DNA from 2 places in the Methylotenera sp. L2L1 genome. Region 1 is predicted to be linked to the other one. Evidence: riboswitches for the same ligand, from Rfam matches in the RefSeq annotation. Region 1 holds a riboswitch; the other holds the start of a gene.
The links. Region 1 has a riboswitch for cyclic di-GMP ahead of FG24_RS04525 (sensor histidine kinase). Riboswitches for the same ligand answer to the same signal wherever they lie in the genome.

Region 1 (17,079 bases):
GCGCGCGTCACGCAAGGGTGAAATGGCGTGCCTATCAATGCGCTCCCACAAGCCAAGTGATTCCATCAATTGGGCTGAGTGGTGTGTGAGTGCAATTTCGCGGCCATCAAAGGCTGGGTTTGCCAACATCGTTTCTGGCTGGCGCTCAAGTATCGCGATGCGTAATCCGCATCCAGCAACAGCCTGCGCGAAGCATAATCCAGCAGGCCCCGCCCCGACAATCGCAATATCGAAGTTCATCATAGCGCTACCATGAGAGATTGGTGTGAGACATGGTGCTTATGATTGCGGTAAATGCCGAAGCTGGCATTGACTCAGGTCAATTAGCCATGGTTTTAGGGCAGATTGGTAGCGATTACATTATGTTAACGTAATGTGCTGGCGCCTAGGGTTAGCCTTTTTGCTTGATGGCGAGCACCGACTGATTACGCAAGGTGCGCAATAAGGAAAGCTGTCTAGCTGAAACCTGCATGCTATTGGGCTGCTCCATATCGGCGTAAAACATGCCTAATGCTTTGTTGTTGACCATAATCGGTAGCAGTAAAAAGCTTTGTGATGAAGCTGTTTGCCTATACCACTGAGGAATTTTAGCCGTCACGTTATCTGCCGCAATATCCTCTAACATTAAGTCCGCCCCTTTGCTAATGGCAAGGTGGAATACGTCTGGTGCAAAATCTAAACTAAACTTAAATTTCTTGAGTGCGGCATCAATGTCATAACCAAAACCAAAACGCGCTGCCATTTGATTGTTTTTGACATCTCTTATAAATAGTAGTGTGCGGTTAAAACCCATGCCACGATGCATGGTTTCTAGCACCATCTGCATGATGTCGTTGAGTTGGTGCTCTTCAATCAGGGTGTTGGTGACTTCTTGAATACCTTCTGTGAGGATAGACTCGGAATCAAGTTTTGCTGTTTCGCTGTTTTTTCCATCTGGTTGTTCAAGGCTAATGCCTAACGATGCTAGTTCAGTCTCTTCAGCCGATTTGTGTGGCACTTCTGTTCTAGCGCCAATCCAAGCGTTAACCCGTGTCATCAACATGCTTTGCGAGGTATTGATGCCGACTATTCTGGCGCGTGCCGCAAGCTCATCTAAAGCACTTTCCATCGATTTACGTAGCTGCTGCTCTGAAACGCTAAGCGCACTTTCGTAACGTGTTGCTAGTTGTTTGAGCGCTTTGGATTTGTCAGCGACATTACCGTTACTGGCAATTGTGCATAACTCATTGGCAAGGTTAACCGTTAGCGACAAGCTCTCTAGCTCGCCATTGGGTTTGATGACTCTATCCCCAGTTAATTTACGCATACCGGCAATTAAGCGTGGTGGAAAGTTCCAGCTCTTGGCGACGCCTATCCCCAGCTCGTTGTAGGTCATGCCTAGTACTTTCACCGAGGCTTTGTCCTCGCTATCACCCTGCGTAACTAGACGCGAAACCTGCTGGCTTTCTTCAAAGAAGTAAAAGCTGGCGAGCAGCTTGCCTAAATTGCGGAACATAGAGCAAATAATGGCTTCTTCTGCATTTTTAACATGGCTGGAGGGGGCTAATTGTGCCGCTAAAATCCCCGCAAAGAATGACGCCAACACATCGTCTTTCAGCTGTGATGCCTGTGCTTTATTTTGCAAGAAATCAAGCAATATCAACGACATTGCCACATTACGTACCGTTTCAAAGCCTAAAATCACCACGGCTTTGGAAATGGTATTGATATGGCCGCCAAATTGACCATACGTGACGGTGTTCACCAGTTTTAATAGTTTGTTAGTCAGTGCAAAGTCATTCAAAATGCTTTGAGCTAATGCATTGTTACTGGCGGAGTCGTCGTCTGCCAGTCGGTTGATTTCGCTAATCGTGTGTGACAACGCCGGAAAATCACTTTTGCTACGCATGCGGCGCAGTAAAAAATCCATGGTGCTGTGCGCATCCACGGGCTTATGCTCACCTTGCACTGGGCTTAAGTAATCTTGTAGCGCCTGCTTCATGGCGTTAGCATCGGCGTATCGGTCCTCGGGCGCTTTACTGGTTGCTTTAAGAATAATGCTTTCTAGCGCCTCATCAAGATGTATCTGTATGCTTTGAGGGGTAACGCTCGCTTTTGGGAGAGTCGTCGATTTCTTTGTTTTTTCTATGAATGGTAAGCCTGTGACTATCTCGTGCAACATCACCCCTAATGCAAAAATATCTGCAGAGACCGTGGCTTTATCACCAGAAATTAGCTCAGGTGCAGTGTAGGGCGTAACTGATTGTACGTGGTGGTTAGCTGCAAGATTCGTCATGCCGATACCCATCATCATGGGCAGCTGATTTTCTGTCATCATCAAGTTGTCTGGATGCAGGCCTAAAGGCAACACGCCTTGGGTGTGTGCGTAGCTCACACCTTCAAGCACGTCGACAATCATTTGTACGGCTTGTGTGGCAGCTATTGGTTGGGATGATTTTAATTGCTGCGACAAAGTGATGCCGTTAACAAATGCATAGACCAGATAAGATACGCCGTCATGCTCACCTGCATCCAGCAAGGTGACAATGTTATTATGTTGTAATTTACTGACGATGCGTACCTGTTTTAACAACGCATCTAAGTGCTGGCCATGATGCGGCAGTAGCTTAATCATCACCTCGCGACCCATGTGTGGATCAAGGGCTAAATAGACAGCATTTTGTTCGCTTTCATTAAGCTTTCGTAGCATTTCAAAGCGGTCTATTTTATTAACCATAGATTATTCCTAGCGAACCGTGACAGCATTTGTTTATTGATACTTGATTGGCTGTTGGTCAGCCATCATTGGGCACAACATCATTTGCTACAAGTTGCTTAGTCAAAAGCTACTTGGTGCCGTCCCAATTATTTTGATGCTTACATCATATCACTAGGTGCAATGGACCGCGTTAACAGAGTGGTCTTGTATTTTTGTCAGTGATGAATGCATAAACCATAGTGTTTGTAGGGCATTCACTAGAATGGGTGGTTGACTGATTTTGTAAATGTGCTGATACTCATGCGACATTGCATTTGAAAAAGGCAAACTCAGCTGAAAAGCGAGGGCGCAAAATCACCGGTCTAAGGGGCGTAAGTTCTAAGATAGCGGGAGTACCAGATGAGCGGATTTCCCGCATCTCTATACATAACTCCCATGCTATCTCCAGCGCTCCTTAGTGATTCAGGAATGAGATTAGTACTTTTGTGGGAGATAACATGTTATTGCACCAGCCTACCGTTGATGCTTTGATCGACAGCATGACCCCGAGCGCCGATGAGGTTCAGTCGCGTAAGGATGTCCTTGAGTTCGGCGAGCGAGACTCTCAGTTACTTAAAGAACTGGGGCCTTTACTTGCACCACTTGAAAATGCCTTTGCTGACATGTTATCCCAGCATCTGGATGCCTATCCGGAAATGGCTACTAGCCTTAGTAATCCTGAGCAACTGTCACTGCTCAAACAAAAACAACGAGAATATTTTAAGCAGGTCTTTACTGGAGACTACGGCGCTGACTATATCAAAAGCCGTCTGCAGGTTGGCGTTACCTATCAGCAAATAGGGCTAGAGCCACGCTGGTATCTCGGCGCGTATAGTAAATACTTGTCTTGGGTGCTCCCAGAAGTGATGCGTTTGGTAGATAACGATGCTGAACGCTTTTTAGCGTATTCAAAAGCGATTACTAAAATCGCCATGTTCGATTCCGAACTTTCTCTATCGGCTTATTTCCATGCTGACCATGAAATGTTGCGCCTGCTCGCGCAAGTGTTTGAAAGTAATTTAGAAGCAGTGATTATTGCCGACGTGAAAGGCCATATACTTCACGTCAATAAATCGGTAGCTAAGATTACGGGCTATGCCTCAGAAGCACTGATTGGTACGCCGATGCAAGACCTGCTGACAGAGTTGGAGCCAACGCTATATCAAGATCTTTGGACGACAGTCATTGCTGGCGGCCAATGGCAAGGCGAAATCTGGTTAAAGAATAAACAGGGTGATGATTATCTGGCATGGATGAATATCAATGCCGTTAAAGAGGCTACTGGCAAAGTAACGCAAGTTATTGCTGAGTTCTCGGATATTACTGCCTTTAAGCAGACACAAGAGGCGTTGGCAGAGCGTACGGAAGAGCTTGCTAACTCCAATCGTGAGCTAGAGCAGTTTGCATATGTCGCATCGCATGACTTACAAGAGCCACTGCGCATGGTCGCTAGCTATACGCAATTGTTGGCCAGGCGCTATAAAGACAAGCTGGATCAGGATGCGAACGAATTTATTGGCTATGCTGTAGATGGCGCTACACGGATGCAGGCGCTGATTATTGATTTACTCACTATGTCTCGTATTGGCACGCACGGTAAGCGGATGGAGCTTTGTGAAACGTCAGTTGCGTTAGAGCGCGCTGAGTCTAATTTACGGTTGGCGATAGAGGAGTCAGGCGCTGTCGTGACCCGTGACCCTATGCCTAGGTTAGAGGCAGACGTTTCGCAACTCACGCAATTATTCCAGAATTTAATTGGCAACGGTATCAAGTTTCGTGGAGATACCTCACCAGTCATCCATGTAGGTGCCGAGAAAAAAGACGGCGAGTGGTTATTTTCGGTGCGCGATAACGGCATCGGCATCGCGCCAGATTTCTTTGAACGTATTTTTATTATCTTTCAGCGCTTACATGGTAAGCATGAATATCCGGGCACGGGTATTGGTTTATCGGTATGCAAGAAGATTGTTGAGCGTCACGGCGGTAAGATTTGGATAGAATCCGAAGTTGGCAAGGGTGCAGTTTTTTATTTTACCTTACCTATACATTATGGGGAAAGGAAACATCATGGAGAGTGAAGTGAGCAGGCAGGTTGAGTTTTTATTAGCCGAGGACAACCCCGGCGACGTTAGATTAACGCAGGAAGCATTACGTGAAAGTAAGATAAGCAATAACCTTAACGTGGTTAAAGATGGCGTAGAGGCGCTAGCATTTTTACGTAAAGAAGGGCAATACGCCAATGCGCCAACCCCTGATGTAGTGTTGCTAGACCTAAACTTACCCAAAAAAGACGGGCGTGAGGTATTGGCTGAGATTAAATCAGACCCATTGCTTAAACGCATTCCAGTGGTCATCGTTACTTCTTCGGAAGCTGAAAAAGATATCCTGCGCACTTACGATTTACATGCAAACTGCTACGTGAGCAAGCCTGTAGATTTAGACCAGTTTATCAAGGTGATTCAAGCTATTGAAAGCTTCTGGCTCACCATCGTTAAATTACCATCGGACGTTAAAGACTAACTGCGTTATGGGGGCTCTATGAGTAGCACTTCACTGACCATTTTACTGGTTGAAGATAATCTGGGTGATATTCGCCTAGTACGCGAACTATTGGCGGCTGACCAAAGTGAAAGCTTCACTTTGGTCACTGCTGATCGTCAAGAAACTGCACTGGCGATTTTGGATAGTCAGGATATTACCGCGATATTACTTGATTTAGAGTTGCCAGATGGCAGTGGCCTGAATACGCTCCTGAAAATACATGCTAACGCGCCTGGCATACCGATTGTTGTGCTGAGCAGTACTGCCGATGAGAGTCTTGCAGTAAGGTCGGTGCAGCAGGGTGCTCAGGATTTTCTGGTGAAGGGTTATGTTGATGCACACCAACTGACGCGTTCTTTGCGTTATGCGATTGAGCGTAAGCGCACGGAAGAGCGGCTAAATCACCTTGCACATCATGATAGCTTGACGGGCTTATCTAACCGCAAGCATTTTTACGATACCCTTAAAAATTCAATTGCCTTAGCACGCAGACATGAAACCAAGCTGGCCTTGCTCTTGCTGGATCTTAATGGATTTAAGTCCATTAACGACACCTTGGGTCACTATGTGGGTGATTTGCTGTTACAGGGCGTTGCTCAGCGCTTGCGTGAATGTATGCGCGAAACGGATTGCGTCGCCAGAATTGGTGGTGACGAGTTCACCATGATATTGACCGATATACAGGATGAAGAGGATGCCGCTGCTGCCACCAGTAAGGTTATTGAGTCTATTGGACGCCCCTTCCTGATTGATGGGCGTACATTGGATATTGGGGTGAGTATCGGTATTGGTATTTATCCTACAGATGCCGATAATCTGGAATCTTTAGTGCGTAATGCCGATGTGGCAATGTATCAGGCTAAAGCAGAGATCGGTATGCAAAATACTTACCGTTTCTTTTCGGTCAATATGAATGATAGGGCCACTGAAGACCGTGTGTTGCTCAGTGAGCTGTCGACTGCGATGGCGCAAGGCGAGTTCGTGATTAATTACCAACCGCAAGTAGATGTAAAAACTGGCCATATTAATGGGATGGAGTCATTGTTGCGTTGGCAACATCCGACACGTGGGTTATTGTTACCGGCGGCGTTTATGAATGTGTTGGAAAGCTCATCGCTCATTCTAGAGGTTGGTTTGTGGATATTGCGCAGCGTATGCGCACAAGGCCAAGCGTGGCGTGAGTCTTCTGATGCGCCTCTAGTGTTGTCGGTCAATCTATCTCCACGCCAGTTGCTACAGGATGATTTTGCAGAGCAGGTGTCTGCGGTGTTGAGTGAGACAGGTTTACCGCCGCATTGTTTGGAGCTTGATATCTCTGAACATGCGTTATGGGAAGACGAAGAGGCTGCTTTTAAACAAGTGACTAAGCTTAATCATTTAGGCGTGAGGTTGGCGCTTGATAATTTTGGTAATGGCCGCGCTTCATTTTATTACCTACGTAAGTTTCCTTTCCACGCCATTAAGCTGGATCGTAGGCTTACCCAAGCAGCTTCTGCCTCTACCGATGGTGCCGATATGGCGCGTGCGGTGATTCAAGTGGCACATGTGTTCCGTATGAAAGGCTTGGCGGGTGGGGTGGAGACGGCAGCACAACTCGATACTTTGCGTAATCTTGCTTATGATGATGCGCAGGGCTATCTGTATTGCCATCCATTGCCTTCCGATGCGGCAACCGCATTGTTAGAGCGTGGGCAGCATCTTGGCCCAGTGGCGGCAGTATAATGAAGATATTGCTGGTAGAAGATAATCAAGGTGATGCACGGCTCCTAGAGATTATGTTACATGACGTGCTGACAGCATGCACGCTCACGCATGCCGATACTTTAGGAAAAGCGATATCGCATGCATGCTTAATGCAGTTCGATATTATTTTGCTTGATTTGTCACTACCAGACTCGCAAGGTAGCGGTACCTTCTGGCGTTTGCATGAAGTCGTGTCGGATGTGCCTATTGTGGTCATGACCGGTCATGATGATGAAGTGCTGGCGACAGAGTTAGCACAGGCGGGCGCACAAGACTACTTGGTGAAAGGTAGTGTAGATGGGCGCTGGTTATTACGCGTGATGCGTTATGCCATTGAACGTAAGCGTGCAGAGCTGCAATTGCGTCAGAGCGAAGCTAAAGTCCGTGCTCTGTACGAAGCCGTACCGGATTTACTCTTGTTTCTCGATTTAGAGGGTCGCTTTTTAGAGTGTAAACCCGCTAAAGATTTTCAAACGCACATTGAGCCTGAGCATTTTCTGGGCAAAACCATCCATGAAGCCTTGCCCGAGAGTGTTGCTGATCAGGCCATGCTCTGCTTGGAAAAGGCCGTTGTTGGTAAAGGTATTGCGTCTTTTGAATATCAGATGGCTTTACCGCAAGGGGTTACTAATTACGAGTCCCGTTTTATTAGAGCCAGTGACGAGCAGGTATTGTGCATTGTGCGCGATATCAGTGAGAGCAAGCGTACACAGCAGCAACTGCATTTCCTTGCACACTATGACACGCTAACGGGTTTACCAAACCGATTGTTGTTCAATGAAAGCCTGCATCAAGCACAAACGCACGCTAATCGTACGAGTGATACGATTGCAGTGATGTTTATCGATCTGGATCGTTTTAAGAATATCAACGATACACTGGGGCACGGTATTGGCGATAAATTATTGCAGCAGGTCGGTAATCGCATTGCACTTTGCATCCGTGAGTCTGACACGGTGGCGAGAATGGGCGGCGATGAGTTTGCGGTCATTCTGGTGAATGTGCGAGAAGAGCGTGATGCTGCAGTCGTGGCAGAAAAGATTATCGATGCGTTGCGTTCGCCGTTTGTGGTTGGTGACCATGAGGTGTTTGTAGGAGCGAGTATTGGCATTACGCTGTATCGTCCTGGCCATGATGATAGAGATGTGTTGTTAGAAAAAGCCGATGTGGCGATGTACCACGCGAAGGATCGTGGCCGTAATAACTTCCAGTTTTATTCTTCAGAGATGGATGCGGTTGCTTATGAGCGTTTGGTGATGGAGAATCACTTGCGCCATGCCTTGGATCGAAATGAATTCATTTTATATTATCAGCCGCAAATCGCAGTAGAAGGCGGCCGTGTCACTGCCGTTGAAACCTTGTTGCGCTGGCAGCATCCAGAACGTGGTTTAGTTGCGCCAGGCGAGTTTATTTCACTGCTGGAGGAAAGCGGTTTAATCGTGCCTGTCGGTAAGTGGGTATTAAAGACATCGTGTGAACAAGGACGTGTATGGTATGACGCAGGCACGCCCGTGCGTGTGGCTGTGAATCTTTCTGTGCGCCAGTTTAAGCATCCGGGTCTGGTTGCGGATGTTGCGGAGATTTTGGCACAAAGTGGGTTGCCGCCAGAACTGCTGGAGTTGGAGTTAACTGAAAGTATGTTTATGGAAAGCGCGGCTGGAGATGTTAATAAACTTATGCAGCTTAAAGCCTTGGGCGTATCTCTCGCAATTGATGACTTTGGTAGTGGCGCATCGTCTCTTGCTTACCTTAAAGATTTCCCAGTAGATACGCTTAAGATATGCCAATCTTTTGTGCTTAACCTGCCTCATAACAACGATGACAGTGCCATTGCCAGTGCGGTACTTGGTTTAGCACAAGCGATGAACTTTACCAGTGTGGCAGAAGGTGTTGAGAATGCACAGCAGGCTGATTTCTTGCGAGAGCGGCGTTGCGATTATTTTCAAGGTTTCCTCTTTAGTAAGCCTTTACCGGTAGAAGAGTTGGATCTGTTGTTAAACGGCGGCAAACTACAAGGCAGCTAACTACAAGGTGTTGATGTCGTTATAAGGGATATTGCGCCTTAGGCGTAAATCCACTATGATGCTTCGCCCTAAAAACCACTATTTAAAAATGGTCTTTATTATATTATGGAGAGTGTATGCGCAATATTAAATTGTTCGAATCTGAGTCTCATAAGTTTATTTTGCTGAATGAGAGTGAGCCGGGAGAAGAGGACGGTATTCGATCTAATCAATATTTGATTGTGAATAACGGTGCTGGCGCATTGCTTGATCCAGGTGGTTTTGGTGTGATGCCGCGCGTGCTGGCTGAAATGTTGCGCTATCTTTCTCCGGATAAAATTCTAGGGATTTTTCTTTCGCATCAAGACCCAGATATCGTCGGTGGTATTTCAACTTGGTTAGAATTGATTAAAGCGCCGGTTTATATCTCTAGAATATGGATGCGTTTTTTACCGCACTATGGTCTAAAGGATATGTCGCAATTTGTCGGTGTACCAGACGAAGGCATGGATTGCGAAGTTGCCCCAGGCTTCATGCTCAAGATTATTCCAGCACATTTTCTACATTCTGAAGGGCAGATTAACGTCTATGACCCGGTCTCAAAAATACTATTCACGGGTGATATTGGCGCGGCAATGCTTCCTATGGAGAAAGATGATGCCTATGTGGATGATTTCAAAAGTCATTTGCCCTACATCGCCAGTTTCCACCAACGTTATATGTGTTCCAATAAAGCGATTTTATGCTGGCTAGATAACATTGCAGATTTGGATATCGAGATGATTGCGCCGCAGCATGGCCCAATTTATCGCGGTGCAGCGGTGGGCGAGTTTTTAGCGTGGCTACGGGACTTGCAATGCGGTATTGACCTCATGCAGCGTGGTGGTAGTTTTGGCCCTAAGTTTGAGTAATGCATATGCAAACTAATCATTTAGAAAATATGCGCATGCGCGTGACCGATAGACTTGCCGCGCTGATGGAAAGCCAGACACGGAGTAAGATTTTTAGCGGTGGCGTGGTAGAGCTGATTCGGAGCGTGCATCAAGAGGTAGTTGCAGAGCTGCAATCAACAGCAGCCAATACAGATAACTCACTTACGGCACTGGCGATTGATAATGCCATCCAAATGTGTAGTCGCTTGGATCAAAGCCTAGACATTCTGTTTCAAGAGCGTAACCGGCAATGGCATCGTAATGGCAATTATGTGCAATCGCTGATGGGGGAGTTTAATGAGACTTTAACAGGTCTTGCTTCTACGCTAATTGAAAAAGACCTACTTGAGCGTCAGAGCCGGGTATTAGAGCGCATTATCTTGTCACATGAGCATGTTGCGCAGTGGAAAGAGTTCGTGCAGGAAATATTGGCGGATTTTCATGCGATTTTTCCGTTCAATTTCTTCTACATTGCATTTGCTGAGGAGCATGATCTATCGATTTATCTTTATTACCTTGGCAATCATACTGAAGAGGCCAAGCGAAACGCACGGGAAATGTTATCTAAGCAGATGATCGCCAATCTGAATTTGCCTGATAACGCGCCACTCAATATAGAAGAGTTTATCGTCAGGGGTAATGGCACGACCGATAATGTTGATGCAGTCCGCATGATAACAGTGGCGGTGCCTGAGCATACCCCTAAGCTGGCGGGGCTATTGGGGGTGGCGTATGTTTCTACTGGCGAATTGAGCCCGCAAGAAGAAAGCGTGGTGCGTTCTATTCTATCTGTGATGGTGATGGTGGTTGGCTCCAGTAAGTTGCTGTCACGCACGCTTTCTGAGTTGGAATACTATGCCATGCATGACCCATTGACTGGCATCTATAATCGACGCCAATTCAATAATATGCTGGAATATGAAATTGGGCGTTCAGAGCGGCATCACCATGAGTTTTCTCTGCTACAGCTTGATTTAGATGACTTTAAAGACATTAATGATTCTTACGGGCATCAAACCGGTGATGATGCATTATGTGGCGTAGCGGAAGTGCTACGTGAGCATATTCGTAAAGGAGATCTGGCCGCTAGAATTGGTGGCGATGAGTTTGCGGTGATCTTGATGGAAACTGGTAGAGAGGGCGCTACTACCGTCGCCAATATGCTAGGTAAGTCTTTACGTGAACGTGTATTTACCGCGCCAGATGGTAAACATTTTCATTTGACCGTCTCTATCGGTATCGCTACTTATCCTATCGATGCACAGAATGAGGCAGATCTGCAGGTAGGTGCCGATGCTGCCATGTATCGTGCCAAAGATATTGGTAAAGATAGTGCCTGCACCTTAGATGCGCTAGATGGGCAAGTCGAGATTGGACGGCATACGCGTGATAATGCAGAGAAATTACGTGAAGCGTTACAGCAGGATCGAATCATTCCGTACTATCACAGTATTGTAGATTGTAGAACCGGTGAGCTGTTTGCCTGTGAAACCTTGGCTAGGCTATCTGAGCCTAATGGCAATATCGTTTCAGCTGGCATGTTTATCGAGACGATTGAAAAATATGGGATGGGACGTGACCTTGACCGCATGATTATCAGTAAGGCGTTTAAGGCCAAGCGTGAGCTCATGATGTCCAATGCATCAAGCACTAAAATGTTTCTTAACATCTCCGCACAAGAAATACAGGGGCGTGGGATTCTTGCCTATGCTGAAGAGCTGTGCCAAACCCTAGAAATTCCACCGTCATGTGTCGTGTTTGAGATACTGGAGCGCGATGCGATTGGCGACATGACTAATATGCGTAAATTTTTAAGTAATTTGCGTGAAAAGGGCTTTGCTTTTGCTTTGGATGATTTTGGTAGCGGCTATAACTCTTTTCACTATTTGCGTGAATTACGTTTTGAATACGTAAAAATTGATGGGGCTTTTGTGCGTAATATTCTCAACTCAAAGATAGATTACGCACTAGTCCATAACCTATCTAGGCTATGCCAAGACATTGGTATTTATACGGTGGCGGAATTTGTTGAAAATCAGGCAATCCTAGATGCACTTAAAGACATGGGCATTAACTATGCACAGGGGTTTCATATTGCATTGCCAACAGCCAATATGCCCCAACATCAATAGGGTTAGCTAGGTACCAAACCTATTAAGCTAACCTACTTAAGGTAAGTGATGACTTTATCACAGCATGAACGAAGCGTTAAAGTTGTGATAAAGTCGACCTGCCATGATGAACCCAGAAGACTTACAACGATTAGTGACATTAGCCATGCCTTATGGAAAATATAAGGGACGGCTAATTGCCGATTTGCCTGGCAATTATTTAAACTGGTTTGCACGAGAAGGTTTCCCCTCTGGTGATTTAGGACGTTTATTACAATTAATGCAGGAAATAGACCATAATGGGTTATCACAGTTGCTTGACCCGTTAAGGAAAGCAAGCCATTAAGGAAACATAGTGCGGCAAAATTAATTGTGCGCAACCTTCGTAAATCATGAAAAAAACTTACAGCGTTAAATTTAGGTTTAGAAATTATCGCTTATTCGCTAAGAGGTCATTAGCTATGTTTGTTTTCATTTTATTGAGCATCTTATGGCTTCCAATCGCTACAAATAGTGAAGATACCCTCAAAATTAATAGCCCCTATGGCGAAGTCCGATTAACGCCAAATGAATTTGCGTGGTTGAAAAATAATCCCAATATTCGTGTTGCTGTTAAAGACGGATGGATGCCAATTGAGTTCAAGTCGGAAAGTAATCAGCATCGAGGGATTAGCGTCGATTATCTCCAAGCGCTGGGTAAGGCGGTTAATGTTAACTTTACCTTAGTAGATTATTCAGAAAATATGAGTCCATCTACGGCCGAGATGATTTCTGGCGTCGCTAATACAAACGTAAAAAATCCACAATTTAAAAAACTAGCCCAGCCGTTTTTAGATTTTCCGATTGCCATCTATGTAGATAAAAGCCGTCATCATCAAATTGATAAGATGGAAGATCTTCATCATAAGTCAGTGGCCCTATTCAGACATGGGCCAATTACAAAAGAAATCGCAGCAAATTACCCGCAGATAAAGTTAGTGTATGTAGACATAGCTGATGAGGCTTTTGAGAAACTAAGGCTTGGTGAAGTTGATGCTTATATTGGGAATCAAATCATCATTGATTACCATGTTGTTGTGCACCGATTAAGCTTTGTGGAGAAAATTGGCATTACGCCATTTAATTCAAACGTATCAATGGCCGTTAGAGAAGACCTGACAGAGTTAGCCTCTATTTTGAATAAAGGTATGCGGGTACTTGGCACCAATAACCAAGAGATCATCAATAAGTGGAAAATCTCAGATTACCAATATGGTCAATGGATTGCGCTATTGCTGGGGCTCATTAGTGTAGCGCTCATTTTTGGCGTTCATAGAATCTTTAAATTAAAACAAGCGATTAAACTACAAAATATTGAGTCACAAAAAACAATATGGCACCAAGCTAATTATGATTATCTAACCGACTTACCTAATCGGCATTTGTTAGATAGTCGATTAAAACAGGCGATGGATCAGGCCGATAAGTCGTTGTCACCAGTCGGTATTTTATTTATTGATTTAGATAATTTTAAGCATGTGAATGACACTGCCGGCCATTCGATTGGCGACAAGTTGATTAAAGAAGCTGCAGCAAGGGTTACTCGCTGTGTGCGCTCTTATGATACAACTGCGCGATTTGGCGGTGATGAATTTATGGTCATCATGTCTGATTTTGACAACGAACAGACATTAGAGAAAACCTCACAGAAAATATTGGCAGAGATTGAAAAGCCATTTCAAATCGATGGCGAGCTTTTTTATATCTCAGCAAGTATCGGACTCACCATCTATCCGACCGATACTTCAAATCCAGAAGCGCTATTTAGCTATGCAGATCAGGCGATGTATGAGGCTAAAAAACTGGGTCGCAATCGGTTTCAGTTCTTCAAAGCGTCTATGCAGTCTGACTCCACTAATAGACTAGCATTAATGAACGACCTAAGGGATGCAATAGCACATCAACAGTTCGAGCTTTATTATCAGCCAATCATGTGTATGGATACACAGGTGACATTAAAAGCAGAAGCGTTGATCCGGTGGAATCATCCGATAAAAGGCATGGTTAGCCCGGTAGTGTTTATTTCGCTTGCAGAAGAGGCTGGGTTAATCGATGAAATTGGTACATGGGTGTTTAATCAAGCACTACATGATATCAAGTTGATTCATGCACAGTATTCACCGGACTTTCAGATTAGCGTCAATGTTTCTCCTAACCAATTCATTAAATCTGAGCGCTTATTAGCTTGGAAGCAAGTGTTGGCGCAACAAGGGGTTGCCGGTCGTAGCATCTGTATTGAAATTACTGAGGGCTTGCTGCTACAACCTAGTATGTCGGTAGTGAATACAATCTCAGCTTTACGAGAGTCCGGCATTCAATTTTCTATTGATGACTTTGGAACCGGCTATTCTGCCCTGGCTTATTTGAATAAATTTGATATTGAATATGTAAAAATAGATCAATCCTTCACGCAAAATCTACGGCCTAATAACTATGATGCCATTCTTTGTGAGGCAGTCATCAGCATGGCGCACAAGCTTGGCATCAAGGTGATTGCTGAAGGGATTGAAACTGAAGCGCAAAAGAGCTTATTAAATAGTTTTGAATGTGATTATGGGCAGGGCTATTTGATCGCTAGACCACAATCCTTCACAGCGTTTATGCAGTTTTTATTTGAAACGAGAAGTAAGCAGCCATCCAATTGACTTCAGAAGTTGATGCTAGAAATTGATTTAGTTTCTTAACCTAAATCAATTTAAAAATAGTTAAGCTAGGCTAGCATATGTGTTTCCTTCTCAATAAAAGGCATGATCACGATGGCCGTTGTGCAAATCCAGATGCATCAGTCTAGTCCAACTCGGGGTTGTGCATTATTCAACCTTGGGTTTCGTCCATTTTTTCTAGGCGCAGGTATTTTTGCCATTGTATCCATAGTTTGGTGGATGCTGATTTATAGCGCGCACAATGTTGTGCAAATTCAATCGATTACCAGCGCCCAGTGGCACGCGCATGAAATGCTGTATGGCTATAGCTTGGCGGTAGTTGCTGGCTTCTTATTAACCGCAGTGCGGAATTGGACGGGTGTACAAACACTGCATGGTAAGCTGTTGATGGCTTTATTCGGATTATGGGTTGCCGCACGCGTGCTATTTTTGTTTGGTACACGTTTGATGCTGTGGGCCGCCATTGTCGATTTGCTGTTTGGTTTAGCGTTGATGTTGTCCATCAGCCAGCCAATTATCCGTGCAAGGCAATGGGCTCAGCTTGCAGTGGTTGTTAAAGTGGCTTTGTTATGGGTCGGGAATGTCGTGTTCTACTTAGGATATTACGGCGTCTTGCAAGATGGCATGCTGTACGCAATTAACGGTGCTGTTTTATTGCTGGTGAGTTTAATCCTGATGATAGGTCGCCGAGTGATTCCATTCTTTATTGAGCGTGGCGTGCAAGAGAAAATTAAAATCAAGCATCATCAGTGGCTGGATATCAGCATATTAGTGATGTTTCTCGCCTTGTTTGTTAATGAGATTTTTTATAGAAGCCCTTACTTAACGCCTTATTTGGCATGCGGCTTGTTTCTACTCAATGGGTATCGCCTCTGTCATTGGCATACCAGTGGCATATGGCGTGTGCCATTGCTATGGAGTTTGTATTTATCTGCATGGATGATTAATCTAGGCTTTCTGTTTTATGGTGTGCAAGCTTTGCTTTCCATCCCGCTTATATTGGTGCTACACCTGTTTACGATAGGCGGAATTGGCCTCATGAGCTTAGCCATGATGGCGCGCGTGGCATTGGGGCATACTGGGCGAGATATCCGAAAGTCATCTAGCTGGCTGCTGTTGGTGTTTATTGCCATCATGCTGAGCCTGCTGTTTCGGGTATTTGCACCGATGCTAGACATGCAGCTTTATAGCAGTTGGATTTTTGTTTCTGCACTATGCTGGATACTCGGGTTTGCAGTTTTTGTGTGGATTTATACTCCTATCTTATGGATGCCTAGGGTCGATGGTACGCCTGGTTAATCAGTTCGTTAAATGTGCTGTTTTGCCTGAAGGTGGTGTTTAAGGGTTATTTTTCAGGTCAGTGTTTAACATGGGTCTTTTTAGCTGAACTATTATCCAAAGCATGGGTCTGTTTGGTTCTTCTTAAATTTATATGTGATCAGTTGGTGCAATGCCAATTGATCACAATCTCACATGCCTCAGAAAAACAAACGACGTTGGATCTTAGCACTATTCATTCTGATATTAGCTAGCATTTACTGCTTTAGGCTAGAGGCCCTCGCTTGGTATGTTTGGCATAACAACCAATCAGCATCCGAGCAAGCGACTAAAACGCTAGACCTAAAAAACTATCATGTAGAAATTGACGGCTTATCCATTCCAGATTTAGCCAATGCTTCAGGCTTTACTTATAACACCCGCAGCAATACGCTTTTTACCGTATTAAATAAAGAGGCGCAGATTATTGAGTTGAGCTTAACTGGAAAAGTGATTCGGCGGGTGGATGTGACAGGCGTCTCGGATATGGAGGGCATTACCCATGTAGCAGATAGCCGATATGTGATTGCGGATGAAAGTGATAACCGCTTAGTGTTAGTGACATTGGATGATGATGCGACAAGTGTCGATGTCACCAACGCGCCAAAGCTGAAATTAGGGCTTAATTTTACAAGCAATAAGAACTTCGAAGGTGTGTCTTGGGATGGTAACAATCACCGCCTGCTGGTCGTGAAAGAGCGTGATCCTAAATACATTTTATCGGTTGAAGGCTTTTTTGAAGCCAAAGCGGGTGAGTCGCTAGAGATCAAGCGTTTAGATCAGTACGATGCTGCGATTAAATGGTCATTAAGAGATTTGTCTTCAGTGACGTATCACGATGAAACGGACAGCCTAGTGCTGTTAAGTGATGAATCACGGCTGATTAAAGAATATGATGCACATGGTCATGCAGTCGGAGCGCTGGCTTTGTGGAAAGGGTTTCACGGTTTAAGCCAGCATGTGCCGCAAGCAGAGGGGATTGCCATAGGCCCA
Region 2 (17,079 bases), 430 kb from region 1:
TAACCTTAATTGCAAAAAATCGCCATTGTTTATTCAGATATTTTTGTGTGGAAAAGCCTAATGTTGAGGGAAGTGGCACTTTAATATCGGGATGCGACACATAGAGTACCGTTCCATCTTTAGCCAACACGCGCACGTAAAACTCTTCCTCACCTTGTATTGTTGAGCCTTTTCCCACTTGAGTATTACTGTACAGATGTGTCACATCATGAATCGCAAGGTGTTGAGCCGCAATTGCGCTACCTACCTGTTCCAGGTTTGCATCATATAGTTCATCTAACTCTTCTTTACTTACCCAATATGAAGCTAAACTGATTAGGCAATATATCAGTAAGATCGCTAGCGTGATGTAAATTAGCAAAAATCGTTTAATAGAATGATTCATATATTGGCTCTCGCTTTCGGAAAGGTATAACCAACACCTCTCACGTTGAGAATAATGTTCGCACCAAACTTTCGCCTGATGGTATGAATGTGAACTTCTACAGCGTTGCTTTCAACTTCTTCATTCCAACCATATATTTTCTCCTCTAATTGACCTCTGGAGTAAATCACACCAGGGTTTTCTAGTAGCGTTTGCATAATATTAAATGCTTTGACTGACAGCCTTTCAGTTTTACCTTGATAACTCAATGTAAAAGTGGCTGGGTTTAAACTTGCATCACCGTAACTAATGATAGGGTCAGTGCGATCCTGCTTTCGTCTAGTTAGCACACGAATCCTTGCCTCCAACTCCTCTATAGCAAATGGCTTAAGCAGATAATCATCTGCACCGCAATCTAGACCTTTCACACGGTCTTCAATGCTATCGCGTGCAGTAATAATTAACACAGGTGTTGACATACCTTTCTCACGTAATTGAATCAAGTATTCAAGTCCTGATCGCTTGGGTAGGCCAAGATCTAACAAAATCAAGTCATATGTCTCAAGGTTTAAAGTGTGCTCACCAGCAAAAGTTTCTTTTACCCAGTTTACGGCATGGCTCTTCAAGGCCTTTTGAAGGCTTTGGCCAATCATTTCATCATCTTCAATTAGTAATATCCGCACAATCTATTCCTTAATTCTAATTGGCAAAAGCTACTTAGCCTCCAATTACATGAATTCATGTTGCCACGTATTTCTTAATGGAAACTTAAAAGATTGGATTCAACTGTTAAGTTTCCATTAAGTTTAAGTCATTACAGTACTCACAACTTTTCTTCAGTATGTGACTAATTATGCCTTCAGGCTTGATAAATAAAATCTATTGCTACTTGATTATTCTATCCATTCTTATGTTCAGTAGTGGTTGTCAATCTATACCCGATACGGCAGATAGAGCAAGTATCATTCAAAATGTGGTTGCTTATGATCAGCAACTATCTAGTAACAAAGCTGATGTTGTTCAGCAGATAGAAATTAAGCTAAAAGAGAGCACGATACTGAGTGAATCAGAAGCAGTAATATATGCACTAAATAATAATGCAGCATTTAAGTCTTTGCTAATTGACCTAAAGCTTGCAAAGGCTGATTTAGTAAATGCAGGCTTACTTCCAAACCCTGAGTTACTCTTTGCATTTGGTGTAGCAAATAAACCTTACCGTTATGCGATTGATCTACCAATCGAGGCGCTTTGGTTAAGGCCAATTAGATTACGCACAATGAAGCATGAAGCCGATGCTGTAGCCTATCGCCTAACACAGTCGGGGCTCAATCTTATTAAAGATGTACGGATTGCTTATGCACAAGCAGTGTTAGCACAAGAGCAATTGAAGGTAACGGAAGTATCCTACCATTTACGCAATACTATTTACACACTATCACGGAAGCGTCTTGAAGCTGGCGATATCAATGGTAAAGATATTTTACTTGCCCAAAATGATGCGGCTATTGCAAAACGTGACTTGGAACTTGCGCAATATGATGTAAACATTAAGATGCAAGGTCTTCTCTATTTGCTGGGTATTGGACAAAAATATCCATATGTAGTGTTGTCACCTAATCTTACCCCTGCTTGCCATATAAATGATGTTGACAGCTTACTCGCACAATCTTTAACTCATCGCCCAGATGTTCTGGCTGCGCAATATTCAATCAATGCTACAAAAGAGAAGGCTAAATTATCAAAGCTTAGTTGGTTGAGGTTTACTGGTACTGCCGATGCCACTAGTGGTCAGGTGACTGGACACACGCTAGGCCCAGCAATCCGCTCCACAATTCCTATTGTTAATCAGAATCAAGGCGCTATCAGCAGAGCAGAAGCCGATCTGGAAAAAGCAGAATTGAATCTAGAGTCACTGAAGCAACAAGCTGTTTTAGAAATAAGAACCGCTCATCTTCAATATCGACAATCTTGCCATGACTGGAATGTCTTGCAAGACTCACTCATACCTTCCATGAAGCAAATGATTCAACTCACAGAGCAGGCTTATCAAAAAGGAGATATTGCTTACTTGCAAACGCTTGAGGCAAATCGTCAATTTATAGATACACAAATGAGAAAAGTAAAACTAAAGGCAGACCTCATTGCTAAGTATGCGGAATTAATGCGAAACAGCAGCAATATAACTGTTGCTAAATAATGGATAAAAGACAAATGAACATGCTGAATGTAAAACAATTTCTATTGATGTTGACCATGACACAGAAAAAAATGTGGATTGCGATAGCTTTAGTCTCAATCACTATTTTATTAGGTTCTATCATGTTCATAGAAGGCCCTAGTAAAGAGGTTAAAGCGCAACATCAACCTGCACAGACTGTTGTACCAGAGAGTTCATTAAATACTGTCTATCTCAACGATGATGCATATCGCAAACTTGGCATAGAAACAGCAATGATAAAGCGTGAACAACTAGTTGCAAATAAAACATATGGCAGCGAAATTGTGGCGCCTCCTGGCAGCATAGTAAGCGTTTCAGCACCTATCTCTGGTAAGTTAATGTCTGTTGATAAAACACCCTTAAAACCAGGTGCGCAAATACAATCGGGACAATTACTCTATCGTATTCAACCGATAATTAGCGCAGATGCGCGTGCTAATTTGGTGAGTGCACTTGCTGATGCTGAAAGCTTTGTAAAAGTTGCAAAGTCGCAAGTGAATGCAACAGAAATCGCGCTAAATCGTGCAAAGAAATTGTTACAAGACTTAGTTGGAAGTCAACGTAGTGTCGATGAAGCCAATGCGGCACATGAAATTGCACTTAGGAACTTAGAAGCGGCACATGTCAAAAGAAATGCGCTATATCAAATTGTCAATCTAGGTACGGTTAAACCAATTGAGATCAAATCACCTCAAGCAGGCATCGTCAGTAATATATTTGCAGTGAGCGATCAACTGGTGTCTGCTGGTAACCCCATTATGGAGATTTCAGCGCTCAATTCATTATGGGTGCGCGTGCCAATTCCAACGGGTGATTTAGACAGCATAGATCAACAGGCTGATGCCAAAATCCAGCCATCTTCAACCAGTCCCAGCATTTCCAGTCTTGTGGCAAAACCCATTAATGCGCCGCCTACAGCCGATCCACTTACGAGCACCACGCATCTCTATTACGCCATACAAAATGACCACTTAGCGTTACGTCCTATGCAGCGTGTAAGTGTCACGCTTAATACACTGAACCAATCCACTCATGCTTTAACACTTCCATGGTCAGCAGTTGTATTTGATATTTATGGAGGAAGTTGGGTTTACACACATAAGTCTAAATATACATATGAGCGTAAAAGAATATTTTTAGATTATGTAAGTGGTCATCAAGCAATTATTAGTGAAGGGCCTCCTGAAGGTTCAATGGTTGTAGTGAATGGCGCATTAGAGCTATTCGGCGTTGAAACTGGCTTCGCTCACTAAACCACATAGGTCACTATATGTTAAAAAAAATCATTTATTCTGCTGTAAAAGGCCGCATGGTCGTCATGATCATCTCGTTTACGCTCATATTATTTGGTTTCAATACCATCAAGCAGGCGCCCCTGGATGTATTTCCTGAATTTGCACCTATTAAGGTTGAAATCCAAACAGAAGCACCAGGACTTTCTACAGAGGAGACTGAGCACCTGATTAGCATGCCTCTTGAGCAGGCGCTTAATGGTACACCTCAACTTAAAACCTTACGTTCAAAGTCAGTGTTAGGGTTATCTTCAGTTGTTCTGTTGTTTGAGGAAGTAACTGATCTTTTTCAAGCAAGGCAGTATGTGCAAGAGCGCCTAGGTTTAGTGGCTGGCCGCTTGCCAGTTGTCGCTAAGCCTCCAGTGATGATGCCTCCATTGTCATCGTTATCACGTGTACTTAAAGTTGGTGTTTCTTCCAAAACACTCTCCCAAATGGATATCAGCACATTGACCATGTGGACAATACGTCCACGCCTAATGTCTATACCTGGGGTGGCAAACGTTGCGGTTTGGGGACAACGCGATAAGCAGTTACAGATTGTGATAGACCCAGATCGGTTACGTGCTTCTGGCATCACCCTACAACAAGTCATGCTAGCTTCTAGCGATGCAGCAAGTATTGAGTCTGGTGGATTTGTTGATTCACCCAATCAACGGATTGCTGTACGTTATAAAAACTTAACTACCAAGCCTGAAGAGTTAGCAAATACAGTTGTGGACTTTAAAAACGGAGCACCTATTCGTTTAGGAGATATTGCGGATATTGAGATTGGAGAACCGCCGGCCATTGGTGATGCTGTCATCAACCACGGAGATGGTTTGTTACTGATTGTAGAAAAGCACCCCAACGCTAATACGATTCAGGTCACTAAGAGTGTTGAGGCAGCCCTTGCAGAACTCAAACCTGCGATTAAAGAGTTAGAGATTGATTCCACCATATTTAGGCCAGCCACATTTATTGAGCGTGCGATTGATAACTTGCAAAATGCATTAGTGCTTGGTGCGCTTTTGGTTGCGCTCATTCTCATGGTATTTTTGCGCAACAAACGTGCAGCATTGATTAGTATATGTGCGATTCCTCTTTCATTACTTAGCGCTGTATTAGTGCTTACTGCACTTAATGTCGGTATGAATACCATGGTTATTGCGGGTCTAGTGATCGCATTGGGCGAAGTCGTGGATGATGCAATTATTGATGTAGAAAACATCATACGGCGATTGAAATTAAACCAACTATTAGACGTTCCAAAATCGAAACTTAACGTCATCGTAAATGCGTCGTTAGAAGTCCGGAGTGCAGTGGTCTATGCCACCATGATTGTGATGGTGGTTTTCCTGCCAGTATTCTTTTTAGACGGTATTGCAGGTGCTTTCTTTCAACCTCTAGCCATGGCTTATTTGTTAGCCATCTTGGCTTCTTTGATTGTTGCACTTGTTGTAACACCTGCGATATCTTTTATGTTGTTAGATGTAGAACATGAAGAAGACGATATTGCTATCGTCAACTGGTTACAGAGTAAATACTCTAGGTTACTAGACACCATTTTAGCTAGACCCAAAAAGATTTTTGTAGCAGCGGCGATTGCATTTACTGCGACAGGTGTAGGCTCATTTTATTTAGGTTCAGAATTTTTACCAGAATTTAAAGAGACGGATTTTTTGATGCACTTTCTTGAGCGTCCAGGTGCATCAATTCAACAAATGAAAAAAATCAGTATGTTGGCAAGTCATGACTTACTAGCGATTCCAGGGGTAAGAAACTTTGGAGCACATATCGGTCGTGCAGAAGTGGCTGATGAGGTAGTTGGGCCTAATTTTACTGAGCTATGGGTGAGCATAGATCCTGATATAAATTACGAAGAAACAGTCTCTGCCATTCAAAAAACCATGCATGGCTACTCAGGTATTTTTACCGATGTGCAAACCTACTTAAAAGAACGTAGCAAAGAGGTACTCTCTGGCACAAGCTCTAGCATAGTAGTGCGTTTATTTGGTCCAGATTTAGCTGTGTTGCGCGAGCATGCAGAACTCATTAAACAAACCATGCAAACTGTGGATGGTATTGCGGATTTAAAAGTAGAGCCACAAGTACTAATCCCTCAAATTGAGATTCGCCTAAAAAAAGACGCTGCAAAACATTACGGCATCAACACCAATGACATTCGTAAAGTGACAAGCATGGTACTGAAAGGTACAAAGGTTGGTGAAGTATATGAAGCACAGCAAAAAGTAGATGTAGTGGTCATCGGTGCTCCTGAAAGTAAATCAGACTTACGTGCAATACAAGAGTTACCAATAGATTCGGCATTTGGGCCACAGCTGAGAATAAAGGATGTAGCAGATGTTTACTTTATTGGTATGCCTAATGAGATAAAACGCGAGGCAGTATCAAGACGAATCGATATTGTTGCAAATGCCAAAAATCGTGACTTAGGATCTGTGGCATCGGAAGTCGAAAGCAAAGTATCTGCAATGACTTTACCTGCTGGGTATTACCCACAGTTTTTAGGTGAGTATAGTGCCCAGAAAGCAGCCACTCAGAAACTGCTTGGCCTCACATTATTGATGATATTTGCAATTATCTTGATAGTGTATATAGATTTCAAATCTCATCAACATACGCTTATCTTTTTGGCGTCATTACCGTTTGCACTCATGGGTGGTGTTATTGGGGTGTTTTTATCTGGCGGAATTATTTCTCTTGGCTCTATGGTCGGATTTATTGCTGTATTAGGCATTGCATCCAGAAACGGTATTTTGTTAATTAGCCACTACAGGCACTTAATTGCAAGTGAGGGCTATCAGTTTGGATTGGACGTTGTTAAGCGTGGCTCACAAGAGCGTTTAGTTCCAATACTAATGACGGCACTTGCCACCTCGCTTGCTTTACTTCCTATCATTTTTAAAGGGCCGATTTCTGGCTATGAAATTGAATATCCGTTAGCAGTGGTGGTGGTGACTGGATTGCTTACTTCAACATTACTTAACCTTATTTTATTACCGAGTATTTTCTTAAAGTTTGGAAAAATCAAAACCTGAATTTTGTGAATTAAAACTGCAAAATTTGCATGATTTAAAACTAGTAATAATTTACATCCCTGCAAATATTGCAGTACTAATGCTAAATAAAATATTTTAATTATTAAAATCATGTAGATAGATAGTAGGCATGTAAGTTGCTTTTGGTGTTAAAGATGTTCATAAAAGGCTTTAGAGGAAACATGCAATCTAAGTTATTAAATAAATATGGAAGCCTAGCAAATAGAAGGGATATGGTTAACTCCCAGACCGCTGCTATATTTTTAGTTGTCATTTTGATAATGGTGACAGGAAATTTTTCACTGTTCCATGGCATTTTAAATATCTATCCACTCACTTTCGGAAACTTGCCATTTCTCATTTCCCTTGCCTTGTTTTTCACGTCATTGACAGCAATTTTTTTCTTAGTAATCAGTCATGGTAAGTGGACACGCTGGATTCTTGCTGGCTTTCTGTTAATTACATCTCAATCTGCCTATTACATGGATCATTTAGGTGTCATTATTGATACCGTCATGATTGACAATGTCGTACAAACAAACAAAAGCGAGTTTTCAAGTTTAATCACCTCCACCTTAATATTGAGAACATTCTTTTTTGGTGTTATTCCCGCTTGGTTAATACTCAAATATTGCCCGGAACCTCGCAGTCTTAAAATCGAATTAAAATCTAGGTTACGCTCATTATTGTTATTACTGTTGGCACTTGTGTTACTAGTGATACCGTTTACACCAGATTACACATCATTCATCCGTGAGCACAGAATCGTAAGGTTTTATTCAAACCCTACCTATTCAGTATATTCGGCCATTAAATACATTAACCAGCAATCTAACATTACTGCCCATCAATCAATATTATCTAAGACGGCTGCAGATGCTGTTTTATTAGATCCATCTACCAGTAAAAATGAATTAATCATTATGGTAGTAGGTGAAACGGCTCGTGCAGATAGGTTTTCATTAAACGGCTATCAGCGTGAAACTAACCCTGAGTTGTCTAAACAAGATATCGTTAGTTTTACTAACGTTACTTCATGTGGCACGTCAACTAATGTTTCTGTGCCATGTATGTTTTCATCATTGGGTCGTGAAAAATATGATAAAGAAAAAGCACTAGAGCAAGAGAATGCACTCGATGTTTTACAAAAAAATGGCATTGAAATTTTATGGAGAGACAATAATTCAGACTCAAAAGGCGTGGCAACACGAATCAAATACGAAGACTTTAAATCACCCACACGCAATACCGTTTGCAAAGGCGAATGCAGGGATGTAGGAATGCTAAAAGGATTAGATGCCTATATCGAAAAAAATAAAGGCAAAGATATGATGATTGTGTTGCACCAAATGGGCAATCATGGTCCTGAGTATTATCGTAGATATCCAAAAGAATTTGAACGTTTTAAACCTGCTTGTCAAACCGGAGAATTAAGAGATTGTTCTCAAATAGAAATCGATAATGCGTATGACAATGCCATCCTATATACAGATTACTTCTTATCTGAAGTCATTAATTTTCTAAAGAAATATGACGAGAATTATGAAGTGGCAATGTTATATGTGGCTGACCATGGAGAGTCTTTAGGTGAGCATGGTGTTTATCTTCATGCGGCACCTTATATGATCGCTCCAAGAGAGCAAAAACATGTACCTGTCATCGCATGGGCCGGCAAGAATTTTGACTACAACTTAAATGAGATTAGACCCTACAAAGATATCGCACTTAGTCATGACGATTTGTTTTGTACTTTGCTTGTAGGCTTTGAACTCGACTCCAAGATCTGCGAGAGTAAGAGCGGCATTCTTGCTAGAAACAAAAATTTACAAACCTATGCATTGTCCGATTTAAATTCTAATGAGAAGTTAAATTAGTAAAGATTAATGACGACAAAACTCCGCTACCAACACTATTAATTCAAATATTTGTATCTTTAAAGGCATGTGGGAATTTAAAGAAGATTTGACAACGCAAAAGCCTAAATTTTTATAACAATACTAAAGTAGTCCCAAACATAATAATGATCAAAAAAATTCATCTAAATGCCAATTGGCAAGCATTCCTGACTCTTTATTTTTTCTTTTTCTATTTTTCAGGCATTACACATATTCTGCTACAAGTGACAGATTCAACGATTTTTGTTGGACTAAGGCAGGCAATTTATATGAGCTTGTTATGGGTGATTCCAGCATTACTGATTCCCAATAAGACCAAATTAATATCAAGTGTAATTGGTATTATTCTTTGGTTTACATCGTTAGTTAGTCTAGGCTACTTTTGCATCTATCAACAAGAATTCTCTCAAAGTGTAATTTTCATTATTTTTGAATCAAATCCAGCTGAATCTTATGAGTTCATCGCTCAGTATTTCAAATGGTGGATGTTGCCAGTATTTGTTGTTCATACAATCGTTAGTTTTTTACTTTGGCGTCAAGTTAAGCCAACATTTATCCCTTTTAACCGCGCGCTATTCATTAGTCTATTCATTTTAATATTTTTGTTTGGTATACCAGTTTTAAAGAATTATGTGATTAAAAAGGCACAATGGAGTGATGTAGTTTATAAAATTGAAAAGAGTTTACAACCTGCTCAACCATGGCAGTTAATTATCGGATATCTACATTATCGTGAACAATTAGCGACGATGGAGGCTATGCTTGAGAAGAATAAAAGCTTACCTCCAGTTAAAAATCTTAAGGATAAATACGGAGACCTTAATAGCACGATGGTATTGGTAATTGGCGAGTCTACCAACCGTCAACATATGAGTTTATATGGATATAAGCGTCCAACCACACCTAGGTTAGATGCGATGAAAAATGAACTATCAGTATTTAAAAACGCATTTTCGTCTCGGCCATCGACGATTGAGTCTTTAGAGCAAATTCTCACTTTTGCTGACCAGGAAAATCCAGACTTGTATCTCACTAAGCCAACATTAATGAACATTATGAATCAAGCTGGCTATAAAACGTTTTGGATAACCAACCAGCAAACTATAACAAAGCGCAATACGATGTTGACGAACTTTTCTAAGCAAATGGATGTTCAATTTTATATGAACAATTCAAGCGCACAGAATTCAAGACAATACGATGAAAATGTTTTAGAGCCTTTACAAAAATCTCTAAATGATAGTGCCCATAAGAAATTTATTGTTGTACATCTCTTAGGTACGCATATGAAATATAAATATCGCTACCCAGACGATTTTGCTAAATTCAACTCTTCTGAAGGATTAAATAAAGAGCTTAATCAGAAAAAAATAGATGTCATTAACTCATACGACAACGCCGTTTTTTACAACGATTATATTGTCACTTCTATTAAAAAAATGATGGAAGCTAAACAAGAGCGAAGTTTTATGGCTTACCTCTCCGATCATGGTGAGGATGTATATGACACGCCACCGCATGACTTTCTTGGACGAAATGAAGGAAAACCTACACTTTCGATGTATGCCACACCTTTAATAATGTGGGCATCACCAGCATGGCAGCAAAGTTCAAATGTGAATTTAAATATAAACCTAAATATGCCCTATAGTCTTTCAAATTTCATTCATACTTGGTTTGACGTTGCAGGTTTAAGTTTTGATGATCTCGTTATTAAAAAAAGTATCGTAAATTCAGCATTTAAACAATCTCCAATACTAATTGGCGACCCTAATGGTAATGCTGGCCTAAAGATGCTGAAAACTGAAACAAAATAAGCTTCGTAGATTTCGTATGTTTAATAATATTTAATATTTTCTATAAATATCAGTAAAAAATGTATTTTCAATGTGCGCTATGTGGTTTGAGTTCAGGGCTACTCAGAGATTTACAGGTGTCTTAGAAGCATATGGAGACCATCAATCAAGCCCATTCGCTCAAGCTGGTTTAAGGATGTCTGTTATACCCAACTTCTTCCAAGTAGGTGCCACCTTGGGAAGACAACTCAACGGTGTAAATGATAACCAGTGGCTATCTTTTGGGTTTCGCATTACGCCAGACAAACTATTCTGACACCGATGAAGTGGAATTGAAATTGCAACTGTCAGTCTGCTTAGCGGATTCAGTGTAAATGCAGGACAAAACCAGTAATATAGCTTTGACACGTCTACTTCAAAAACACATCATTTTAGTCGTTCAATGAAGTTTTGCTATTCATAACAAAAGCATTTCTATGCTAATGCATCGGCATCTTAATGTTAGTTCAATTATTCTATCTCTAACAGCAGTAAAACATACTCATCATCGTTTAATACACCATCTCCAATGTGTTTGGTGCAAATCACAAATGAATCTTAATATATTTTCATGTTAGACTAAATTTGACTTTGTGCTTACAAGTGGAATTTATTCATGTACGAGCCGATACTACACCCACCAATACCTCCTGATAGATTCATTATTAGAGTCCTGCGACATGTCGCAGTTGCAGTTGCAGTTTTAATTCTTCTGGTTTCAATTGTAATTGGAATGGCTGGTTATCAGTATTTTGAACAACTTTCTTGGCGCAGTGCATTTTTGAATTCAGCGATGCTTTTGGGTGGAATGGGACCGGTAGATGCGCCTAATACTGATGGAGGTAAACTTTTTGCAGGGCTGTATGCACTTTATGCTGGCTTGATATTTATAGTCGTTGCTGGACTTATCCTTGCGCCATTAGTACATAGGGTGATGCATAAGTTTCATTGGGCAGAGGATCCGTAAGTTTTATAAAAATTAAATAAATTGCACATATGTAGATGCTATTAGGTTTTCTGTAAACTGAGGATACTAATGTGTATCAGCTGAGTGACAGGTTTGCGGGATTCAGCAGATATTGTATGCATTTTTCCTTATTCTTAAACTCAATATTTTTGAAAGCAATTTAATATTCATATGTATAAGCTACTTATTTTACTGGCTTGTCTTTTAATCCTATTGCAGGCTAATACTACTTTTGCAGAAAGCAATCGTTACAAACAGTTTCCACAGACAGCAGAAGGCACTGGTAAAGTATTTATGGGGCGCGAAATTGCGCATGTAATGGGTTACCAGGGTGCAGGTTGGTTGGAGCGTGAAAGTCGAGAAAAAGAAGAGCGCACAGATGTACTGATTCAACAACTCCAGTTAAAAAAAAGCATGGTAATCGCTGATATTGGGGCAGGTACTGGCTATTTGTCGCGCCGTTTGTCTGAAAAAGTAGGTGCAAATGGCGTTATTTACGCCGTTGATGTACAGCCAGAAATGATGGGTAAGATTAAGGCACTTGCTAAAAAACACAATAATATTCAACCCGTTTTATCTCAAGTTGACGATGTTAAATTAGCAGAAAACTCTCTTGATATGGCCATTATGGTCGATGTATATCACGAACTCGAATATCCATTTGAAACTATTCAAAGCCTGTTAAAAGCGCTAAAGCCTCAAGCCCAGCTCATTTTGGTGGAGTATCGTGCTGAGGACGACAAAGTCAAGATTAAAGAAACACATAAAATGAGCGAGGCACAAATTATTAAAGAACTCACCATCCATCCGCTCAAATGGCAGACAACTATTCATAGTTTGCCTTTACAGCATATCGTTATATTTACTAAGCAGTAAATATTTAGCTATTTTTAACCAACGAAAATTATGCCAATAAAATTGGTAAGCTTTTTGCTCGACTGAGCTTTTCTGAGCGATCTCTAGAAAACGGGTGAAGTCCAGTTGGCTTCTATAATTGACCGTCTGCTTTGCGGATTAACACGACTATGGCATATTAGCGGGACAAAGCTGCCAGTCTATGCATTAAACTAAAGCTATGGGAGGCGGCAAGAAGAAACCTGCCTTTATAGGACATGACACTTTGATTGTTGTTAATTTTATTAGTTTGGATTTATTGACTCCGATTTCAAAGAGAGTAGACTGAATTTAATATAAAAGGTATACCCGACTGAAAAGCGGGGACGCAAAGTTACCGGTCTAAGGAATAATTTAAATATTGCTCTATGACAGCGAGATCGCCAATCTTCATACCTATGTAAACTAGGTATCAGTCCAGAGGTGCGTCTTTCTGTCGCGGAACTCTGCGATTCTTAAACTTCTTTCGTTATTTCTCTGCCCCCCATTTACGTAAGTAGGGAAATTCTTTTACGATCTTTCTAAATTAATAATTTCAATTTTTAAGTTGGGTTATATATTAGAAACACTAAAGCAATCAAATAACATCAAAAAAGCTTCAATAATGACGAATAAAAAAATTGTGCAACCATCCCGTAATAGAACTTCTCTTCTTAAGAATACTAAGTATTACAAATCCCAAAGGCCAATAGGCATGAGTATCAGGCCAATCCTGCTCGCTCTGCTCTCTGCAATACCACTCATCTCTCCAGCAGCCTATGCCGCGGACACTTTCAGTGGCTTGGGTGAGTTGGCGGGAGGAACTTTCTATAGTGAGGCAAATGCGATCAGTAGCGATGGTTCCGTAGTGGTGGGATACAGTGGTATTACCTTTCAAGCTTTCCGCTGGACACAGGCCGGTGGCATGGTGGGGCTTGGAGATCTGGCTGGCAGTTACTTCCAGAGTCAGGCAAATGCTGTGAGTAGTGATGGTTCAGTGGTGGTAGGCTATGGGAATGGTACCAGTGGTACCGAAGCCTTCCGCTGGACACAGGCCGGCGGTATGGTGGGGCTTGGAGATCTGGCAGGAGGAGCATTCTCTAGTCAGGCATATGGGGTTAGTAGCGATGGTTCGGTAGTGGTGGGCTACGGGAATACTGTCACTGGTCGAGAAGCCTTCCGCTGGACACAGGCCGGCGGCATGGTGGGGCTGGGGGACATAGCAGGTGGAAGTACTTATAGTCAGGCGAATGCGGTCAATAGCGATGGTTCGGTAGTGGTTGGCTTAGGAAATAGCGCGAGTGGTTTCGAAGCTTTCCGCTGGACACAGGCCGGTGGCATGGTGGGGCTGGGAGACCTAGCAGGGGGTAGTTTCTCTAGTGAGGCGAAAGCGGTCAATAGCGATGGCTCTGTAGTAGTGGGCTTCGGGAATAGTGCCGCTGGTCGAGAAGCCTTTCGCTGGACACAGGCCGGTGGCATGGTGGGGCTGGGCGATCTGGCAGGGGGTAGTTTTCTTAGTCAGGCAAATGCGGTCAATAGCGATGGTTCGGTGGTTGTCGGTTATGGGGTTAGTGCCAGTGGTCAGGAAGCGTTCCGCTGGACACAGACTGGCGGCATGATTCGAGTGCAGGACTGGTTAGCAGATGCAGGTGTCAGCGCCGTAGGATTTACAAAGTTGACTGAAGCCCGTGGCATAAGTGGTGATGGTCACACTGTGGTCGGTTATGGGCAATCTGTAAATGGCAGGGAGGCTTTTATTGCACGTGTCGAACCTGATTTGACGGGCGGTGGCAACGGCATCATCGGCCTGACAGATTTGGCAAACAGCATGGCGCAAACGCACGCCGTTAGTAACCAGATGGAAGGTCTTACCTCGCTCACACTGAATGGTGCGCATCACAGGACATTGTCCGAGATCGCTCTACAGAATGGTCAGAGTTGTGGTTGGGTAAGCGGTGATCTCAGTCGTCTTTGGCGTCAAGCCAATGGGACAGTCGGTACTGCTGAAGTGGGTGCCTGTCACAAATTCTCTAATCAGGGTGTGATGATAGGTTTTGGTGTGGGTAGCAACTTCTCCAATCTTGATTTAGCGAACAACGGTAAAAGTCGTATCAATGGACAATATGGTGTAGCTGAGGTCAATTGGTATATTCCAAACACAACCCTACTCGCTTCTGTATTAGGTGTTTATGGTGAGTGGGATGCCAACCTATCACGTGGCTATGCCATCGCAGGTACAGTTCGATCCAAAGGTGAAACGGATATCACGGGTTATAGCCTGAGAGCCAGAATAGATTGGCAAGATGCGTTCTCTTTGGGAGAGGTCTCTTTCAGTCCGCGTATTGCTTACTCCCTTATGAAAACTGAGGTGGATGGGTATAGAGAGATTGGTGGGTCTGCTCCGGCAAATTTCCAAGACCAAAACCATACAGCTAAAGAGTTACGTATTGGATTGACCGGTAAGTATCTTTTGAGCGAGCAAGTAACCCTGCTGGGGCATGCTGAAATTGCCCATCGTTTTGATGATAAAGTGGCCACTATACAAGGCAACATTAATGCCCTTGGCGTGGGTATAGGTTTCCGTCAAGATGGTAATCAAGTTCAAAAGAACTGGGCGCGTCTCGGTGCTGAGATTGATTATAGAGTCAACCCAGCTAATCTAATCAGCATGAGTAGCTTTGTTGCAAGTGCTGGCCAGGATGCTGATTTGACTGCTGCATTGAGTTGGAAAATGCTGTTCTAGACCAATTTAATCCTGATGCCAGTGCTCTAAAGACATTAATATTACGGAAAGCTAGTCTTAATTTCGCGTTTAACACGCCTTCGGCATAACAGGGGGACAAAGCTGCCTGTCATTTATTCAAAAAATTTTAATCTCTATTAGAATTCAATTACAATCAAGTTAATTGTGCTGTGTCTCTATATCTATATTTAAATATAGAAAACGAGAAAAATTAAAAAAAATAAAGACAAGAGATTCCAGCTATGTCCCACGAATTTTCAATTATTAATATAGAGACCAATGGGTTTCTGTATTAACTGTTAGGCTTAATGCATATGGCCACAGACATCTTTTCCGAAAAAGACCGCCTTTGCCAAGCTATTGGAAAGGTGGTTATCGAATTTCAGTTCATCGAATACATGGTTGCCGAGATTCTTGCTTCTATTCTCAAAATGAGGGAGGAATCTGATCAACACCGGGTGGCAGCCGCTATGAGCTTTCGTCAGAAGACCGATCTCATTTGCGACCTATATCCGACCCGTAGACATGCAAAGTGGTTGGAAGTGGATATTTCACTTGTTCGCAAAGCCTTGTTCGCATCTGAGGATTTTCGGAATCGAGTCGTTCATTCTTTTTGGCATGTTTCAGGCTCCGAGCCCATGCAGTGGATGCGTTCCAAGGCCAGCCTTCGCAGCCCTGCTGGTCTTCGGGTGACTACTAGCACTGCCAACATAGAAGTGCTGGAGCAAGGTGCCAAAGTCATGTACGGAATTCGGGATTGGTATGTCGCAGAACCACCGAAACTTAAGCGCTTACTTGCAGACCTGGAACGCCTTTCGGAAATACTGAACTCTTGAAGACGGCCTCCGAAACAACGCCTATCCCGCCGCTCCAGAGGAACGCTCCGCCGGCAAACCGACACCGCACCCATTACCTCCAACTTTGGGTCGCAAATGCCACACATTGCTCTTTCCTAGTTTAAGTAGTTGACCACGGATTTGATTTATGAATAGTTATGATGACCTTAAGAAACAACAAGACTTTCTCGATGAGATCGCAAGCTACAAATACATCGAAGATGATGGATGCTTGTTGCTTGAGCCGTTCTGTGTCTATCTTTCGGCTTGCTTTAACTTTGATGGGATCCCTGAAAAGTCCCCACAGCCAGTTGACATATACATGCTCTTAGTGAATATGATTAGAGAAAGATTCGTGGCAGATAGTGAACGCCACTACATATACTATAAGCGGATTATTGATTGGTCACCGGCTTTGGCTTTTGTGTATCCAGAGAAAAAGGCAACATGCGTTCACTTAGCAGCACTTGTCCAAATTTCACATGATTGGATTTACGACATCGGTCATATCCTGATGCAAATACCTGAGCCCGACAGTCCTACAAAGTATTTTGACTGGGTTAAAGAAGAATGGGTAGCAGTGTATGGATTCATTAATGGGTACCACAACGCTTTCTATTCATTCCAAAAAGAGTTTGATAGAAAGGGTATTCAAGATAAAGGGTTTTCACTCTTCGAAGCGTTACATCTTTCGAGGTATAAAAAGATTGACTTCGATGCTGCTACAGAACTCCTGAAAACACGGCATGAATCCTATATGGCCGCTTTGTCCCGCGTAGAACAGGCCATTCTCGATGGCTACTTTCTTGAGGCTATTACACTTCAGGAAAGCCTAATTAGCAACTGCCTTTTCAATTATTTAGTCAATATAGGCACTGTGCTAGACAACCCGTCATTCAACAGACTACTCAAAGCAATTAGCAAAAGCGCTGTAAACTTGGACGAATCGACCATCTTACTTTTTAAGAAACTTGATGCTTGGCGAATTGATCGTAACAAATCTATGCACGGGTTC

Region 2: it holds a riboswitch for cyclic di-GMP, as region 1 does, so the genes downstream of both, FG24_RS06665 (autotransporter domain-containing protein) here and FG24_RS04525 (sensor histidine kinase) in region 1, are expected to answer to the same signal.

Annotation. Positions count from the first base shown of each region.
Region 1 is NZ_JQMG01000001.1:963,602-980,680, forward strand. Features, by position in the region: gene ubiM (5-demethoxyubiquinol-8 5-hydroxylase UbiM) at 1-243, opposite strand, end outside; gene FG24_RS04520 (HDOD domain-containing protein) at 392-2,716, opposite strand; cyclic di-GMP riboswitch class I at 3,011-3,098, shown strand; gene FG24_RS04525 (sensor histidine kinase) at 3,196-4,815, shown strand; gene FG24_RS04530 (response regulator) at 4,805-5,257, shown strand; gene FG24_RS04535 (putative bifunctional diguanylate cyclase/phosphodiesterase) at 5,276-7,000, shown strand; gene FG24_RS04540 (putative bifunctional diguanylate cyclase/phosphodiesterase) at 7,000-9,045, shown strand; gene FG24_RS04545 (MBL fold metallo-hydrolase) at 9,162-9,935, shown strand; gene FG24_RS04550 (putative bifunctional diguanylate cyclase/phosphodiesterase) at 9,941-12,088, shown strand; gene FG24_RS04555 (DUF3820 family protein) at 12,195-12,413, shown strand; gene FG24_RS04560 (EAL domain-containing protein) at 12,529-14,751, shown strand; gene FG24_RS04565 (NnrS family protein) at 14,863-16,068, shown strand; gene FG24_RS04570 (SdiA-regulated domain-containing protein) at 16,243-17,079, shown strand, end outside.
Region 2 is NZ_JQMG01000001.1:1,392,493-1,409,571, reverse strand. Features, by position in the region: gene FG24_RS06710 (ATP-binding protein) at 1-385, opposite strand, end outside; gene FG24_RS06705 (response regulator) at 382-1,047, opposite strand; gene FG24_RS06700 (TolC family protein) at 1,230-2,561, shown strand; gene FG24_RS06695 (efflux RND transporter periplasmic adaptor subunit) at 2,618-3,835, shown strand; gene FG24_RS06690 (efflux RND transporter permease subunit) at 3,853-6,915, shown strand; gene FG24_RS06685 (phosphoethanolamine transferase) at 7,098-8,789, shown strand; gene cptA (phosphoethanolamine transferase CptA) at 8,936-10,627, shown strand; gene FG24_RS06675 (hypothetical protein) at 11,262-11,612, shown strand; gene FG24_RS06670 (class I SAM-dependent methyltransferase) at 11,784-12,488, shown strand; cyclic di-GMP riboswitch class I at 12,799-12,894, shown strand; gene FG24_RS06665 (autotransporter domain-containing protein) at 13,201-15,228, shown strand; gene FG24_RS06660 (hypothetical protein) at 15,543-16,064, shown strand; gene FG24_RS06655 (hypothetical protein) at 16,213-17,079, shown strand, end outside.